4 regions of the Pseudoduganella sp. GW821-FHT12E03 genome follow, and region 1 is predicted to be linked to each of the others. Evidence: predicted binding sites of a transcription regulator. Region 1 holds the regulator's gene; each other region holds the start of a gene.
What was found. Region 1 encodes sigma-54, which starts transcription at its own class of promoters, with help from an activator protein. Its sites were predicted from a motif close to TGGCANGNAANCTGCTTT; they were not measured.
Positions count from the first base shown of each region.

Region 2: the regulator sigma-54 is predicted to act here: its motif matches at 2,517-2,534, upstream of prpB (methylisocitrate lyase).
Region 3: the regulator sigma-54 is predicted to act here: its motif matches at 2,628-2,645, upstream of AC1RRC_RS00400 (urease accessory protein UreD).
Region 4: the regulator sigma-54 is predicted to act here: its motif matches at 3,001-3,018, upstream of AC1RRC_RS05150 (DUF1549 and DUF1553 domain-containing protein).

Region 1 is NZ_JBXAQJ010000010.1:7,144-11,409, reverse strand. Features, by position in the region: gene AC1RRC_RS23850 (Lrp/AsnC family transcriptional regulator) at 1-234, opposite strand, end outside; gene AC1RRC_RS23845 (enoyl-CoA hydratase/isomerase family protein) at 245-1,342, opposite strand; gene hpf (ribosome hibernation-promoting factor, HPF/YfiA family) at 1,453-1,812, opposite strand; gene AC1RRC_RS23835 (RNA polymerase factor sigma-54) at 1,883-3,379, opposite strand; gene lptB (LPS export ABC transporter ATP-binding protein) at 3,385-4,179, opposite strand; gene lptA (lipopolysaccharide transport periplasmic protein LptA) at 4,181-4,266, opposite strand, start outside.
Region 2 is NZ_JBXAQJ010000003.1:29,337-33,602, forward strand. Features, by position in the region: gene acnD (Fe/S-dependent 2-methylisocitrate dehydratase AcnD) at 1-395, opposite strand, end outside; gene prpC (bifunctional 2-methylcitrate synthase/citrate synthase) at 404-1,555, opposite strand; gene prpB (methylisocitrate lyase) at 1,592-2,479, opposite strand; gene prpR (propionate catabolism operon regulatory protein PrpR) at 2,681-4,266, shown strand, end outside.
Region 3 is NZ_JBXAQJ010000001.1:103,238-107,503, forward strand. Features, by position in the region: gene AC1RRC_RS00390 (amidohydrolase family protein) at 1-1,087, opposite strand, end outside; gene AC1RRC_RS00395 (cation:proton antiporter) at 1,166-2,512, opposite strand; gene AC1RRC_RS00400 (urease accessory protein UreD) at 2,673-3,578, shown strand; gene AC1RRC_RS00405 (urease subunit gamma) at 3,588-3,890, shown strand; gene AC1RRC_RS00410 (urease subunit beta) at 3,902-4,228, shown strand; gene ureC (urease subunit alpha) at 4,231-4,266, shown strand, end outside.
Region 4 is NZ_JBXAQJ010000002.1:319,685-323,950, forward strand. Features, by position in the region: gene AC1RRC_RS05145 (DUF1501 domain-containing protein) at 1-608, opposite strand, end outside; gene AC1RRC_RS05150 (DUF1549 and DUF1553 domain-containing protein) at 661-2,958, opposite strand; gene AC1RRC_RS05155 (TonB-dependent receptor) at 3,309-4,266, opposite strand, start outside.

The DNA.
Region 1 (4,266 bases):
CGTATTTTGCTGGTCCAGTTCGACCTGCACGAAAATCGTCAACGGCCGCCCGACCCGCACCCGGTCCACCAGCGCGACGTCCTTGAGCAGGATGCCGCTGGCGCGCAATTGCGCGATGCGGCGCTGGCAGGTGGCAACGGAGGCGTGCACTTGCTGCGCCAGTGTCCGCAACGGGACACTGGCGTCGTCCTGCAGGATGTTCAGGATCTGCGTATCGAGCCGGTCGAGCGTCATGCGCCTGCCATCATGCCAGGTGGCGCAGCGGATGCGCCCAGACAGGCCACGCCGGTTCAAAGAAGCGCTCCACCATGGCCGGCGTCACGTCGTCGAGCGAGGCGGGTGACCACTTCGGCGCGTTGTCCTTGTCGATCACCAGCGCGCGCACGCCTTCCAGTACTTCGCCGTGTTCGAAATTGCGGCGCACCACATTGCGCTCCATGCGCAGGCAATCGGCCACGCTCATTGATTCGCCGCGGTCCAGCAGCGCCAGGGTCACGCACATCATCAGGGGCGAGCGGCCCTGCATGAGCTTCAGGGTTTTCTGCGCAAATTCATCGCTGTCGCCGGCCAGGGAAGCCATCATCTCGGCCACGGTTTCCGGCGCAAAATGGCGTTCAATCGCATCGAACTGGGTTTCCATCACGGCCACGCCGGCCTGCGCGCGGAACGGCGCGGCAAAATCGGCAATCGCCTGCACCAGTTGCGCGCCCGGCGTCGCTGCCAGCAACGCCGCCAGCGCCGGCAATTGCGCCACTGGCACGAAGTGGTCGGCCAGGTCCGCGTACAGCGCGTCGGCCGCGCCCACCGTCACGCCCGTGACGCCGAGATAGCGTCCCAGCTGGCCCGGTGCATGCGACAGGAAATGACTGCCGCCGACATCCGGGAACAAGCCGATATTCACTTCCGGCATCGCCATTTTCGTGCGCTCCGTGACGATGCGCACGCCGCAGCCGGGTCCGCCCTGCGCAATGCCCATGCCGCCGCCCATCACCACGCCATCCATGATGGCGATATACGGTTTCGGGTAGTAATGGATCAGGTGGTTCAGCGCATATTCTTCCGTGAAAAAATCTTCCAGCAGCGCGCTGCCGCCCTGCGGTGTGGCTTTGCCGGCGTCATGGAAAAAGCGGATATCGCCGCCGGCGCACAGCGCTTTTTCACTGCTGCTGCGGATCACCACTGCCGCCACTTGCGGATCATCGCGCCAGGCCAGCAAGATGCCGGTCATGGCGCGCACCATGTCGAGCGACAGGGAATTCAATGCCTTCGGCCGGTCCAACGTGATAAACCCGGTTCCGTTGCTGATGTGGGTGAGGACATGTGTCACGACTGGTTCGCTCATGGCAGGCATCGCTGAATTGAAAGAAAGCTATTGTAGCGTCGCCATGGGAATAGTACAGGCGCAAAAAAGGGCGCCAACTGCGCCCTTTTCGTCCGAGTATCGGGGACCGCTTATGCGGTGGCGGCCGACTCGTCGTAATTATCCGGAAGGTGTTTGATCGCGGTGTGGTTATGCTCTTGTATCTTGCCTTTGTATTTCATAACCTGGCGATCCAGTTTATCGACCAGCGTATCGATGGCAGCGTACAAGTCTTGCGACAGGCTTTCCACGTACACGGTCTTGCCGGACATTCGCAGATTGATCTCGGCTTTTTGCCTTTTCTCTTTCTCGGTGAGGTTATCTACAGTCAGGATGACAGCAATATCAATTACTTGATCGAAATGACGTTTTACGCGTTCCAGTTTGTTCTGCACGTATTCGCGAATCGCGGGGGTCACTTCGAGATGATGTCCACTGATGGTGAGATTCATACACACTCCTAAAGATGAAGGTTCGTACGTATCACAGTTATGCTGTGGCGCGCAGGGGAACCCAGTAACACTACAGAGCTTTGCGCAGACTAACGGGCGGGATTTTCAATGCTTCGCGATATTTGGCAACAGTCCGTCGCGCAATTACCATGCCTTGTTCCCCCAGCATGTCCGCAATCTTACTGTCGGATAATGGATTTTTAGGGTCTTCTGCTCCTGTCAATTGCACGATCAGCGCCCGTATCGCCGTGGAGGACGCCTCTCCTCCTGCTTCTGTTGCGACGTGGCTGCCAAAGAAGTATTTCAACTCAAACATGCCATGGGGCGTGAGCATATATTTTTGAGTTGTTACACGAGAAATAGTGCTCTCGTGTAGACCCAGTGTATCAGCAATTTCACGCAACACAAGGGGCCGCATCGCTACCGCGCCGTGCGAGAAGAAATTCTTTTGCCGCTCAACGATGGCCTGGGCCACGCGCAAGATCGTGTCGAAGCGCTGGCGCATGTTTTTAATCAGCCACTTGGCTTCCTGCAACTGTGCGCCCATCGCGGATTCGCTCTTGCCCTGCTTCAACAAGTTCGCATACATCGCATTGACGCGCAGGCGCGGCATGACGTCGTTGTTCAGGGTCACTTGCCAGCCGTTGCGGGCTTTTTTCACAATCACGTCCGGCACCACGTAATCGGACACGTCCGATGCGAATTCCGCGCCCGGATGGGGATTGCACAGGCGAATCACCGCTTGCGCCTCGCGCAAGTCTTCATCGTCGCAATCGAGGGCTTTTTTCAGCTTGTTGAATTCGCGCTGGGCAAACCAGGTCAGGTGCTTGTCGACGATGACCAGCGCCATGCGGCGCGTCACCAGCGGCACATTCGGCATTTGCCTGATTTGCAATGCCAGGCATTCGGACGCGCTGCGCGCGCCCACGCCGGCCGGATCAAAACTTTGCAGCAAGGTCAGCGACGTGCGCAGCTCATCGAAGTCCACTTCCGCTTCTTCCGGCAGGCGGGCATGGATTTCTTCCAGCGACTCTTCGAGGTAACCGTTGTCGTCGAGCGCATCGATGATCAGTTCCATCAGGATGCGGTCGCGCTCTTCCGTCACCGTTACGCGCATTTGCTCCAGCAAATGTTCGCGCAGGGTGCAGTGGCTGGCTTCGATTTGCGGGCGGGAATCGTCGTCATCCGGACTCTTGGCCCGGCCGACATCGCTCCAGTCGCTGTCGCCGTCGGCCGCGCCGGCGTTGTCGCCCTCGCCGCCCTCGGCCCCGCCTTCATGCGGGGCGTCGCCATCGGCCGGCGCGGCGCCATCCGATGGCGGCTGCAAGGTGTCCGGCGTGGCTTCCGCGCCGTTTTGCACCGGCGCGCTGATGGCGCCATCGGCCAGCAGGCGCACCGAATGGTCGAGCGGATCGTCCAGGCGTTCCAGCAACGGGTTTTCGCCGAGGATTTGTTCCAGTTCCTGATGCAGCTCCAGGGTGGACAATTGCAGCAGGCGGATCGACTGCTGCAGCTGAGGAGTCAGCGCAAGGTGCTGCGAAGTGCGAAGTTGCAGTGACTGTTTCATGGTTCCTACATACGGAAATGTTCACCCAGGTAGACGCGGCGCACGGATTCGTCGGCGATGATGTCGTCCGGACGGCCCGAGGCTAGCACGGCGCCCTGGTTGATGATGTACGCGCGGTCGCAGATACCCAGCGTCTCGCGCACATTGTGGTCAGTGATCAGCACACCGATACCGCGCTCCTTGAGGAAACGGACAATGCGCTGGATCTCGATGACGGCAATCGGGTCGACGCCGGCAAAAGGTTCATCGAGCAGCACGAAGCGCGGATTGGTGGCCAGGGCGCGTGCGATTTCCACGCGGCGGCGCTCGCCGCCAGACAGGGACAGCGCCGCGTTTTCACGCAATTTCTCGATTTGCAGGTCCGCCAGCAGCCGGTTCAGCCGCTCGTCGATGTCTGCCTTCGCCAGCGGTTTGCCGTTGACCTTTTGGATCTCCAGCACCGCGCGGATATTTTCTTCCACCGTCAGCTTGCGGAATACCGACGCTTCCTGCGGCAGGTAGGACAGGCCCAGCGCCGCCCGCTGGTGGATCGGCATCGACGACACATCCCTGCCGGCAATCTCGATACTGCCCGCATCGGACGGCACCAGGCCCACGATCATGTAAAACGAGGTGGTCTTGCCCGCGCCGTTCGGCCCCAGCAAGCCCACCACTTCGCCGCATTCGACTTGCAGCGACACGTCATGCACCACCTGGCGCTTGCCATACGATTTTTGCAGGCCGCGCACCAGCAGGGTACTGCCGCAATTGGCCATGGGCGCCGCAACTGGCGCCGCAGCTTGAACTTCCGCCTGCGCCATCTTATTTCCCCGCCTCAGGCTGGGTTGCGCCGTCCGGCGGCGGACGCTTGGCTGACGGCTGAATCACCATCGTGCCGCGGCCCGCGC
Region 2 (4,266 bases), on a different contig from region 1:
TCGGGGTCGAACCCGCCGCATTCGACCGCCAGCGAATGGTCGACCACCAGTTGGGTCGGCACCACGGGATTGACCTGGGCAGGGTCGCCGCCCTGCTCCGCGATGGCGTCGCGCAGGCCGGCCAGGTCGACCAGCGCGGTCTGGCCCAGGATGTCGTGGCACACCACGCGCGCCGGGAACCATGGGAAGTCCAGGTCGCGCTTGCGCTCGATCAGCTGCGACAGCGAATCGTTCAGGGTGGCGGGATCGCAGCGGCGCACCAGGTTTTCAGCCAGCACGCGCGAGGTGTATGGCAAGCCCGCCCAGGCGCCCGGCTTGATGGCATCGACTGCGGCGCGCGCATCGAAGTAGTCAAACTTGGTGCCCGGCAGCGCCTTGCGGAACGCGGTATTCATGGTAGCCATTATTTACGGTCCTTCAGCGGCACGAATTGCAGGTCGTCCGGGCCGACGTAGTTGGCGCTTGGACGGATGATCTTGTTGTCGATGCGCTGCTCGATGATGTGGGCGGCCCAGCCGGAGGTGCGGGAAATCACGAACAGTGGCGTAAACATCGCGGTCGGCACGCCCATCATGTGGTACGACACGGCCGAGAACCAGTCCAGGTTCGGGAACATTTTTTTGATTTCCCACATCACCGATTCCAGGCGCTCGGCGATGTCGAACATCTTGGTCGAACCGGCTTCCTCGGACAGGTTGCGCGCCACTTCCTTGATCACCACGTTGCGCGGGTCGGAAATGGTGTACACCGGGTGGCCGAAGCCGATCACGACTTCCTTGTTTTCCACGCGGCGGCGGATGTCGGCTTCCGCTTCGTCCGGGTTTTCATAGCGCTTCTGGATTTCGAATGCGAATTCGTTGGCGCCGCCGTGTTTCGGACCGCGCAGCGCGCCGATCGCGCCCGTCACCGCCGAGTAGATGTCGGAACCGGTGCCGGCGATCACGCGGCTGGTGAAGGTCGAGGCGTTGAATTCATGTTCCGCGTACAGGATCAGCGAAATGTGCATGGCTTTCACCCAGCTGTCGGATGGCTTCTCGCCATGCAGCAGGTGCAGGAAGTGGCCGCCGATCGAGTCGTCGTCGGTTTCCACCTCGATACGCTTGCCATTGTGGCTGTAGTGGTACCAGTACAGCAGCATGGAACCGAACGACGCCATCAGGCGGTCGGCGATGTCGCGCGCGCCCGGCACGTTATGGTCGTCTTTTTCCGGCAGGGTGCAGCCCAGCACGGAGCAGCCGGTGCGCATCACGTCCATCGGGTGCGCCGATGCCGGCAGGGCTTCCAGTGCGGACTTCACCGATTGCGGCAGGCCGCGCAGCGATTTCAGCTTGCCCTTGTAGCCTTTGAGTTCAGCGGCGGTCGGCAGCTTGCCGTGCACCAGCAGGTAAGCGATTTCTTCGAATTCGCACACGTTGGCGACATCGAGGATGTCGTAGCCACGGTAGTGCAAGTCGTTGCCGGTCTTGCCGACGGAGCACAGCGCGGTATTACCGGCGGTCACGCCCGACAGGGCAACGGATTTTTTAGGCTTGAAGGTTGGATTTTGCTCAGACATGTTGGGCTCCTCTGTGTTCTATGTTGTTTTGATTTATCAGATCTTTTTCGCGGCAAACAGCGCGTCCAGCTTTTGCTCGAAGCTGTGGTAGTTGATGCGCTCATACAGTTCGGCACGGGTCTGCATGGTGTCGACCACGTTCTTTTGCGTGCCGTCGCGGCGCACCGCGTTGTAGACGTTTTCAGCGGCCTTGTTCATGGCGCGGAAGGCGGACAGCGGATACAGCACGATGCCGACATCGGCGGTTGCCAGTTCATCGACGGTGAACAGCGGGGTCGCGCCAAATTCCGTGATGTTGGCCAGGATCGGCACTTTCACGGCCTTGGCGAATTCCTTGTACATTTCCAGGCTGGTGATGGCTTCCGGGAAGATCATGTCGGCGCCCGCTTCCACGCAAGCGACGGCGCGCTCGATGGCGGCGTCCAGGCCTTCCACTGCCAGCGCGTCGGTGCGGGCCATGATGACGAAGTTGGAATCGGTTTTCGCATCGACGGCGGCCTTCACGCGGTCGATCATTTCACCCTTGGTGACGATTTCCTTGCCCGGACGGTGGCCGCAGCGCTTGGCGCCGACCTGGTCTTCGATGTGCACGGCGGCGGCGCCGGCCTTGATCATGGATTTCACGGTGCGCGCCACGTTGAAGGCGGAAGAGCCAAAACCGGTGTCGATATCGACCAGCAGCGGCAAGTCGCACACGTCGGTGATGCGGCGCACGTCGGTCAGCACGTCATCGAGGTTGGAAATGCCGAGGTCCGGCAAGCCCAGCGAACCGGCCGCCACACCGCCGCCCGACAGGTAAATCGCGCGGAAGCCGGCGCGCTTGGCCAGCAAGGCGTGGTTGGCGTTGATCGCGCCGATCACTTGCAGCGGCGATTCTTCTTCGACGGCTTTGCGGAATGCGGCGCCTGCGGAATAGTGGGTCATGGCTTGCCTTTCAAATGAGGTAACGTTGCGCTCCCCTACAGCAAACCCCGTGCCAGCCGCGCCGCCCCTCCGTGAAACATCGGCAAATCAGGCACTTATCATGATTTCCCGCTCTGGCGATGGATCGGCGGCGAGCCATGAAACGTTTCAATATGAAACATTGAAACATCACTCGAAACGCCGCTGAACTATAATTGAAACATGCGCCATTCCACCCCGCTCCCCATCGACAGCAGTGACAAGCCGGTCATCTGGACCGTGTCCGTGTCGCGCCTGGCCGAACTGTTCCGCGACATTACGCTGGAATACGACAACTTCGCCACCATCGAACCGATCAACCTGGGTTTTGATGAAGCGGCGCGCCATATCCGCGAACGGCTGGCGACGGAACGCTGCGACGCCGTGATTTCCGCAGGGTCCAATGCCGCATACCTGAAGGGCCGGCTGTCGGTGCCGGTGGTGATCGCCAAGGCCAGTGGCTTCGATGTGATGCAGGCGCTGGCGCGGGCGCGGCGCGTGTCGGCGCGCATCGGCGTGGTCAGCTACCAGACCCCGATGGCGGAACTGGCGGAATTTTCCGCCACCTTCGGCCATGACATCGTGCAGCGCACCTATGTGACGGAAGAAGATGCGCGGGCCCAGATCAATGAATTGAAGGCCAACGGCGTCAAGGCCATTGTCGGCGCGGGCCTGATCACCGACCTGGCGGAGGAAGCGGGGCTGACCGGCGTGTTCGTGTATTCGGCGGCGTCGATCCGCCAGGCGTTCGATGATGCGCTGGAAATCGCCCGCCTGTCGTCCTGGGAGACCAGCCGCGCCCGCGCGCGCGGCGGCAATGCCGCCGACACCCTGCGCGCCAAGCATGGCTTGAATGATTTGAAGGGCGATTCGCCGGCCATGGAAAAGCTACGCCAGGCCGTGGTGCTATATGCAAAGTCGCCCGCCACGGTGCTGATCCAGGCGGAAACCGGCTGCGGCAAGGAACTGGTGGCGCAGGCGATCCACCGCGAAAGCCCGCGCACCCTGGGCGCCAACCGGCCCTTTGTCGCCGTCAATTGTGGCGCGATCGCGGAATCCTTGCTGGAATCGGAATTGTTCGGCCATGAGGAAGGCGCGTTTACCGGCGCGCGGCGCGGCGGCCATGCCGGCCTGTTCGAGGCCGCCAACCGGGGCACCCTGTTCCTCGATGAAATCGGTGAAATGCCATTGACCCTGCAAACCCGTTTGCTGCGCGTGCTGGAGGAACGGGAAGTGGTGCGGGTTGGCGGCACGCGCCCGGTGCCCGTCAACGTGCGCATCATCAGCGCCACCCACTGCGACCTCGAACAGCGGGTGCGCGAAGGGCGATTCCGCGCCGACCTGTTTTACCGGCTGGCCGTGCTGCGCCTGTCCCTGCCGCCGCTGCGCGAACGGCGCGACGATATCGCGCTGCTGGCGGAATGGTCACTGAAAAACGCGCTGGCCGCGCTGGGTGCGCGCCCCCATCCGAATCTGCACGCGGAAATCCAGGCTTGCGCGCCCCTGCTGCTGCGCTATGGCTGGCCGGGCAACGTGCGGGAATTGCGCAACCTGTGCGAACGGCTGGCGCTGTTCCTGGCGGCGGAACCGCTGCAGGCGCTAACGCCGGCGTTTGTGCTGGGAGTGGCGCCGGAGCTGGGCGCCGCGCCGGTGCACGGTACAGTTCTGGCACCTGGCGGCTCGGCCGCGCTGGGGCCCGAGGGCGGAGGCGCAGCACGGACGGATGGCGCCGCCTTCGCCCATTCCGGCGCGGCGCATCCTGGCGCGCC
Region 3 (4,266 bases), on a different contig from region 1:
AGCGGCCCGGGTGCTTCAGCAAGCGGGCATTTCCGTAGGGGTAGTAGCCGACCGGCGGATAGATTTTCACGCCGACGTAGCCATAACGCTCGATCGCGTCCGTGACCAGCGCAAACGATGCCGATGCCGCAGCCGGCGATTCCCACGGATTGAATGCGATCAGCGGCAGCATGTAGCCACCGCTCATGGCCGACAACAGCGAATGCAGCAGCATTTGGTCGCGGCGCGAGGAATACGGTTGATTGTCCAGCCAGCCATCGAAATCGACCAGCGATCCAAAGACCGCGTTGATCCCGAACGCGCCCCGCGCGGCGCTGTAAAACTGCGCATAGGTATGCAGGTTGGTGTACCGGTGCGACAGCATATGGCCCAGGAACGCAATGAAGCCGCCAGGGTCGCTGGCGTCGTCCGGGCCGCCCGCATCCGCTTCCAGACCAAACTCGGCCTTGTACTGCGCCGAGCGCGCATAGGGATTGACCAGCCGGTGGATCGTGTCCGGCGTCAGGCCGGCCGGCGCCTGATTGATGCGCGCGGCGCCGTGCTTGCGGTTCAGCGCCTCGATGTGCCGGCGCTGGGCCTTGTTGTATTCATCGAGCAGCCCGGTCTTCAATGCGGCATCGTAGATGCGTTGCGCCATCAACGGATAGTCTTCGCCCGGCAAATCGCCGATGCGCATGGACTTGGCGCCGGCCTGTTGCAAGCGTCCTGTCAGGATGGTGAATTCCTCGCCGGCGGTCGGGGCAAATCCTGCCAGCAGGTCGGCCGCCGCCGCCAGTGCGCGGAAAAAGGCGTGGCCAAGGCCGCCGGCCTGGTGGCCGAAGCATTCGCCAATATAGTCTTTGACGTTGACATCGGACGCATTGAAAAAATGCGCATGGGCGTCCAGGCAGGGGAAGGCGGCATTGGCGGGAGTCGTGGCCGTCTCCGGCCGCAGGACCGGATGAATGTCACCGAGCGCGGGAAAGGATGCCGGATCGATTTGTGAAATGGGCGGCGGCCGCCGGCCAAACAGCGCACAGCCGGATAAGCCCAGCGCGCCGCTGGCCGTCAATATGCCCAAGGTTGCCCTGCGTCCCAGATCGGTCATGCCGCCCTCCGTGGTGAATTGCCGAGTGCCCCCATCATACAAGCGCTGCGGACGCGGCGGGTAGGGGCCATCAGACGGTCAGCGGTCCGGCCAGAACCGGTCGAACAGCGGCTTGACGCTGGTGCCGTGCACCAGGATCGACAGCATGATGGTGACCAGGGTGATGTCGATCAGCGTGCTGGCCAGCACGGCGGGCACGCCATGGTTGACGGCAAACATCAGGTAATACACGGAACCGATCCCGCGCACGCCGAACCACGCGGCGATGCCTTTCACCCGGCCCCGCACACCGGCGCCGGCCAGTCCAAGGTACACGCTGACGGGACGCGCCACGCAAAACAGGAAAAGCGCCGTGCTCCAGGTGCGCCAGTCCCAGGTATACAGCGAAATCGCCGCGCCCAGCAACAGCACCAGCATCAGTTCGGACAGGCGTTCCAGGTGTTCCTTGAAGATCAGCGATTCGCCGCTGACGGTCAGCGGTGCCTCGGGCGCTTGCGCGGCCTGCGCCTCGCCATCGCCGCTGCCATGGCTATGACCGCTGCCGGTGTGGGGTTCGGTCCGTGCCGGGGAGGGCGCGGCGTTCATCAGGCCGTGGCGGTCGCGCGGCATGCCGGCCAGGGTCAGTTCGGTTTGCCGCAATGCGACGCCGGCAAAAAACACCGCGAGAAAACCCCATGCGTGCAGCCACACGCTGACGCCATAGACCACCGCAATCAAGCCCAGTCCCACGAAGTCATCGAGGACTTCGTGGCGCGGATCGCTGCCGCGCAGCGCCCAGCCGGCGCGCGCCAGCAATGCGCCGCCGGCAATGCCGATGGCAATCGCGGTGCAGGTGGCATAGACCACGTCAATCACGGCCCAGCGCCAGCCGAATTCACCGAGTTCGTGCAAGCCCAGCAGGCCCAGGCCCAGCATCACGAGCGGAAAGGCGCTGCCGTCATTCATGCCCGCTTCGCAGGTCAGGGCAAAGCGCAGCTTGTCGCGGTCGCCCGCGTGGCGTACCTGGACATCGGTGGCCAACACCGGGTCGGTGGGCGCGAGGATCGCGCCCAGCAAGATCGCCGCGCCCGGCGGCAAATCCAGCACGGTCCACGCAAACAGCGCCACCAGCGCCACCGACACCGTCATCGAGACCCAGGCCAGCCGCAGCGACGCCTGCCAGCGTGTCCAGGTAAACGGCACGGGCATTTTCACGCCGGCGGAAAACAGGGAAATCAGCACGGCCAGTTCCGCCATGACTTCCAGCAGCGGCGCCTGCGCCAGCGGATTGACGGTAAACACGCCCAGCACGGCAGGCCCCAGTACCAGGCCGACACCCAGATAAACGATGGCCGAGGTCACCGGCAGCCGTGCCAGGGTGGTGGCCGCCAGTCCCCGCGCCAGCATCAGGCAACCGATCAGCATGAACCAGAGGTAAGCAGTCATGCCTGCCGACTATACGCGTGGATAGGCTGGAGGGGCGCACGCGCCACCATGGTGCAGGGTTTTTCGCCAGCGTGCTAATTTGGTGCGCCGGGTGGTGAGAATTCCAGCCAAGTGCTGGCACGGCTCTTGCTGAATCATTGGTAAGCAACCCAGGAGCACTATGCCGGACAGCAGCAACCCTTTGATCGATGCAGGCCAGGCAGGCCAGGCCGCAGCCTGGCACGCGCACCTGTCGCTCGCGTTTGCCCGCGATGGCGCCACCACGCGCCTGACCGGGCGCCGCCACAGCGGTCCGCTGCGGGTGCAAAAGGCGCTGTATCCGGAAGGGCCGGCAGTGTGCCATGCGATCGTGATCCACCCGCCGGGCGGGGTGGTGGGCGGCGACCGGCTGGCGCTCGATGCCGTGGCCGGCGACGGCGCGCACGTCGTATTGACCACGCCGGGCGCGGCCAAGTGGTACCGCGCCAATGGCAGGACGTCCGGCCAGCGAGTGTCGCTGACGGCGGAGCGCGGCGCGGCCATCGAGTGGTTGCCGCAGGAAAGTATTTTTTATGACGACGCCCAGGTGGAACTGGAACATGACGTGCAACTGGCCGGCGACGCGGCATATCTCGGGTGCGAAATCCTGTGCCTGGGGCGGAGCGCCGCCGGCGAATCGTTCAACACCGGCCGCATCGGCCAGCGCACCCGTATCCGGCGCGGCGGCAAGCTGCTGTGGTGGGAACAGGGCGTGCTGACGCCGCACGCGGTGGCCAGCCCGCTGGGACTGGCGGGGCACACGGTGTGCGCCACCTTGCTGGCGGTCGGCACATCGTTCCCGGCGGAATTACTGGCGGCGCTGCGGGCGCTGGGAGCCTCGGGCACTGCGGGCACATCCGGCGGCGCCGGCGCGGCCGCCCGCCAGCCGCACTGGGGCGCCACCCTGGCCGGCAAACATGTGCTGGCCGTCCGCCACCTGGGCCACGACAGCGAAGCGGCCCGCGAACTGATGCTGTCGGCGCTGCAACTGGTGCGGCCCGCGTTGCTGGGCCGCGCCGCGCACACGCCGCGCAGTTGGCGCACCTGAGGAGACACCATGGACCTGACACCCCGCGAAAAAGACAAATTGCTGATATTTACCGCCGCCCTGGTGGCGGAGCGGCGCCGCGCGCGCGGCTTGAAACTCAACCATCCGGAAGCGGTGGCGTTGATCACCGCCGCCATCATGGAAGGCGCGCGCGACGGCAAGAGCGTCGCGCAATTGATGGACGAAGGCACGCGCATCCTCGGCCGCGCCGATGTCATGGAAGGGGTGCCGGAAATGATCCCGGATATCCAGGTCGAAGCGACGTTCCCTGACGGCAGCAAGCTTGTCACCGTGCACCACCCGATCCCTTGAAGGAGGACACCATGATCCCTGGTGAAACCATACTGGAAGAAGGCGCCATCGGCCTGAACACCGGCCGCGAAACAGTCACCATTACCGTCGCCAACCGTGGCGACCGGCCGGTGCAGGTGGGCTCGCATTTCCATTTTTTTGAAGTCAATCCCGCACTGGCGTTCGAGCGCTGGCAAGCCTACGGCATGCGCCTCAATATCGCGGCGGGCACCGCGGTGCGCTTTGAACCGGGCCAGCAGCGCACGGTGGAGCTGGTCAAGCTGGGCGGCGAGCGGGTGGTGCACGGCTTTAATGGCGCCGTGAACGGGAAACTGGACAAACCGTCGCCACAGGAATAAGCATGGCCACCATCTCGCGCACCGCGTATGCGGAAATG
Region 4 (4,266 bases), on a different contig from region 1:
TTGACGGAACCGGCGCTCGGCTCGTTCTTGCCGTTGTACAGCACCACGTACGGTGGCAAGTCCGGATTGGCCGAACCCAGCGCATAGCTGACCCATGCGCCCAGCGATGGGCGGCCCGGGCTCAGGTCACCGGTGTTCAGTTTCAGGATCGAGATGTCGTGGGTGGCGCCGACCGTCACGCTGGATTTGATGAAGGCGATCTTGTCGGACTGGGTGGCGATGTTCGGCACCAGGTCGGAGAAATAGTGGCCGCTTTCGCCATGCTGTTTCCACTCGCGCTTGGAGGCGAACACTTTGCCCACGCCGCCCTGGGTACTGGTCTTGATCCCTTTCAGGAACGAGGCCGGCACGTCCTGGCCCGCCAGCTTGATCAGGTCGGGCTTGTAGTCGAACAGGTCCAGCGTGGACGGGGCGCCGTTCATGTGCAGCCAGATGACGGATTTCACCTTGGCCGGGAAGTGCGGCGATTTGGCGGCCAGCGGATCGATCAAGTCCGCCGCCATGGCGCCCTGCAACAGGCCGCCGCCGGGCAGGAAGCCGGTAACGGCTGCGGCGCCCAGCCCGAGGCCGGATTTCAGCAGGAAGTCGCGACGCGAATGTTGGCACATATTGGTGTTTCCTTTTTTATTGAGTTAGTCGGTTGTGTGTAGTCGTGATGGATCAGAAGCGGTAGGCGAAATCGTTCGAGTTGGCCACCGTGTGCACCAGGTCCACCAGCGCCGCTGCGCGGATCGGGTTGACTTGCTGGTTTTCCTTCAGGCCGGTCGGCACCGCCACTTCGAACTTGCCATCGGTATTGCGCGCCTGGATGATGCGTTCCTGCTTGTTCAGGAATTCCTTCAGGGTCGCGCGCTCGGCCTTGCTCGGGGTACGGGCAAACAGGATTTCGTACAGGCGGTTCAACTGCGCGGTTTCATCGTTGCCCGCTTCGCGGATCACGCGGCCGGCCAATGCCTGCGACCAGTTCAGCACCACGTCGCTGTTGAACAGGGCCAGCGCCTGCAGCGGCGTGGTGGTCACGTTGCGCTTGTGGTGCGCGGCCGACGGATCGGCCGGGTCGAAGTTTTGCGTCAGCGGATACGGCACGCTGCGGCGCACGAAGGTATAGATACTGCGGCGGTTCTGGTCATGCGGATCGTTCGACGCGGTCCACAGGTTGCCGGCGCTGAAGTTCGATGGCACTTTCGGGAATACGGCCGGGCCACCGAGTTTCTCTTCGAGCTTGCCGGACGCCGCCAGCAGCGAGTCGCGGATCTGTTCGGCTTCCAGGCGCTTGCGCGGATACACTGCCAGCAGCTTGTTGTCCGGATCGGCGGCCGCCACGTCGGCGCGTTCGGCCGACGACTGGCGGTACACCGACGACAGCAGGATCTGGCGGTGCAGCTGCTTGACGCTCCAGCCATTCTTCACGAAGTCCGACGACAGGTAGTCAAGCAGTTCCGGGTGGGTCGGTTTCTGGCCGGCGCGGCCAAAGTCCGCCACGGTCGACACGATGCCGTTGGAGAAGTACTGGCTCCAGACGCGGTTGACGAACACGCGCGCCGTCAGCGGATTCGATTCGCTGGCCAGCCAGTTGGCCAGCGCCGTGCGGCGGCCGGACGACGTTGCGGTTGGCTTGATCTCGACTTTCGTGCCGTTGGCCCACAGGGCGGGCACGCCCGGCTCCACCGCATCGAGCGGCGCTTCATGCACGCCGCCAAAGCGCACGTGGGTCGGCGGCGCGTCCGGACGGCCCAGTTCCGTGGCCGCCGTGTAGAACAGCGAACCGCGTTCCGGACGCTGCTTGTCGAACTTGCGCAGTTCGGCCGTCAGCTTCTGGTACTGCTTCCATTTGTCCGCGTTTTCCGGGTTGTAGTCGGCGCTGTCCTTGTCTTCGGCCGTCAGGCGCAGGTACTGCACCACGTCGTTTTCCGTGCTGACGGTTTTCAGGCGGAAGTTGACCCAGCGGTCCAGCGCGTTCCATTGCGCTTCCGGCTTGAAGATGGCTTCGCGGCTGTCGGTCAGGTAGCGTTCCTTGTGGTACTTGACGCCGGCTTCACGCACGGTATCGAGGATGGCTTTCTGCTTGTCGCGGATGTCCTTGGTGGCGGCGCGGTAGGCGGCCTGCTGCTTTTCATAGGCCAGTTCCGCTTCGCCTTTCTGGGCCGGCACCTTCTCGTCGAAGCTGGTGTTGGCGAAGAACGCCTGCAGCTGGAAGTATTCCTTCTGGCTGACGCGGTCCGCCTTGTGGTTGTGGCAGCGCGCGCAACCAATGGTGGAGGCGAGGAAGGTTTCACCGACGGTGTCGGTCATGTCGGTGGCGATCTGGTATTTGCGCTGCACCAGGTCGCGCGAGTTGGAGTTGTCCGGGTAGCCTGCCAGGAAACCGGTGGCGACTTTCGCTTCCTCGCTGTCCGGGAACAGTTCGTCACCGGCGATCTGCTCCTTGATGAAGCGGTCGAACGGCTTGTCGCTGTTGAACGCCTTGATCACATAGTCGCGGTAGCGGTAGTTGTTCGGGCGGGTGTTGTCGTTCTGGAAGCCGGCGCTGTCCGCATAACGGGCCAGGTCCAGCCAGCGGCGTGCCTGGCGTTCGCCGAAATGGGGCGACGACAGCAGGCGGTCCGCCAGCTTTTCATAGGCGTTCGGCGACTTGTCGTTGACGAAGGCTTGCACTTCTTCCGGCGTCGGGATCACGCCCCAGGTATCGAGCGTGGCGCGGCGGATGTAGGTCGCGCGGTCCGCATCGGCGGATGGCTTCAGGTTCTTCTGTTCCAGCTTGGCCAGCACGAAGGCGTCGACCGGCGTGCGCACCCAGGCTTTTTGTTTGACTGCCGGGACGTCCGGGCGCTGGACGGTCGAATACTGCCATGCTTTCGCGGCGGCGGCGGCGGCGGGTGCGGCTTTGTCATCGGCTGCAATGGTGGCGGCAGTCGAGGTGGCTAGCAGTATGGCAATGGTGATGGCTTTGAGTTTCATCGGCAGAGGCTCCTGTGGAATAGTTTTATGACTGAACCTTTAATAGCAACTGCCGTGCCAGCAGGCATTGTTTGCTCAACTAATTGATTTTTAAGGAAGTTGTGACTGGAGCGTGACGAAGGGGTGATGCGTTGCACGCAGTGAAGCAGCAGAAGTGTTGGCGGATAATCAGTAGGGTGGATTTGCCGGAGGCAAAGCCACCGTGCTGGCGTTCCATCCGGCGCATGCAGTACTGGTCCGTTGGCGTCGCGCAAACCGCCCTACGGATTTAGTGCCAGTGGCCGCGCGTAAACGTTGTAGCGGGCCGGCACCGGTAATCCCGGTGCGGCCCGCTCATTCCGCGCGGTGGATCAGATCTTGCCGCTCACCACCAGCCCGATCCAGCGCGGCACCGCCGGCGTGTAGGTATTCCACGTCCTGGTCAGCGGCGCATCGTTCTGGAACGCGTTCTTGACGATCACGCTGACGTCATATGAGCCGCTGCGCGTGCCAAAGCCCACCGACAGGTCGGTGATCGACGAGGCGCCGACCCAGCCATAGCTCGACAGCGTGTTGTCCGCGTTGTAGCGCGAATTGAACGCGGTGTTGAAGCTGGCGTGGAACTCCTTGTCGGTGAAGACCGGCTTGCGGTAGTCGGCGCCGATGTTGAACGTGAACTTCGATGCGCCCGGCAGCGACTGGCCCGTGACGTCGCGGTACGGCGCCGCGCCCGCATAGCCGTTTTCCACCGGTTGCGCGGATTGCTTGAAGTCCTTGTAGACCGCGTCGGTGTAGGCGCCCGAGAAGCGCAGGGTGGTGTTGGCGATGCCGGAATACGCGCCGTCGAATTCCAGGCCCTTGGCCTGCACTTTGGGCGCGTTGCCGGTGGCCGTGGTGTAGTACAGCTGGCCGTCGTTGTTGAGGTTCGTGGTGTAGACGTCGAGCACCCGCACCGCCTGCTGGTAGTCCTTGATGTTCATCAGGAACAGGTTGGCGTTGATCAGCAGCTTGCGGTCCAGCAGCGCGGACTTGAAGCCAGTTTCCAGCGCGTTGGTCTTTTCCTTGCGCACCAGGTTCGACACGCCGTTGGTCAGCTGCGAAATGCCGGCCTTTTCACCGTATTGCCACGAGGCGTAGGCGGTCAGGTCCTTGCTGAACTTGTACGAAGGGCTCAGCACGAACGAGGGCAACGTGTCCTTGAACGGTTCGGCTTCCGTCGATGGGAAGATCACGCCGATCTGCGAGGCGCGGATGGCTTTCGCATCGGCCACTTGCTGTTGCTGGGCCGCCGTCAGCGCGCTGTATTGCGCCACGCCGAAGTATTTGAGG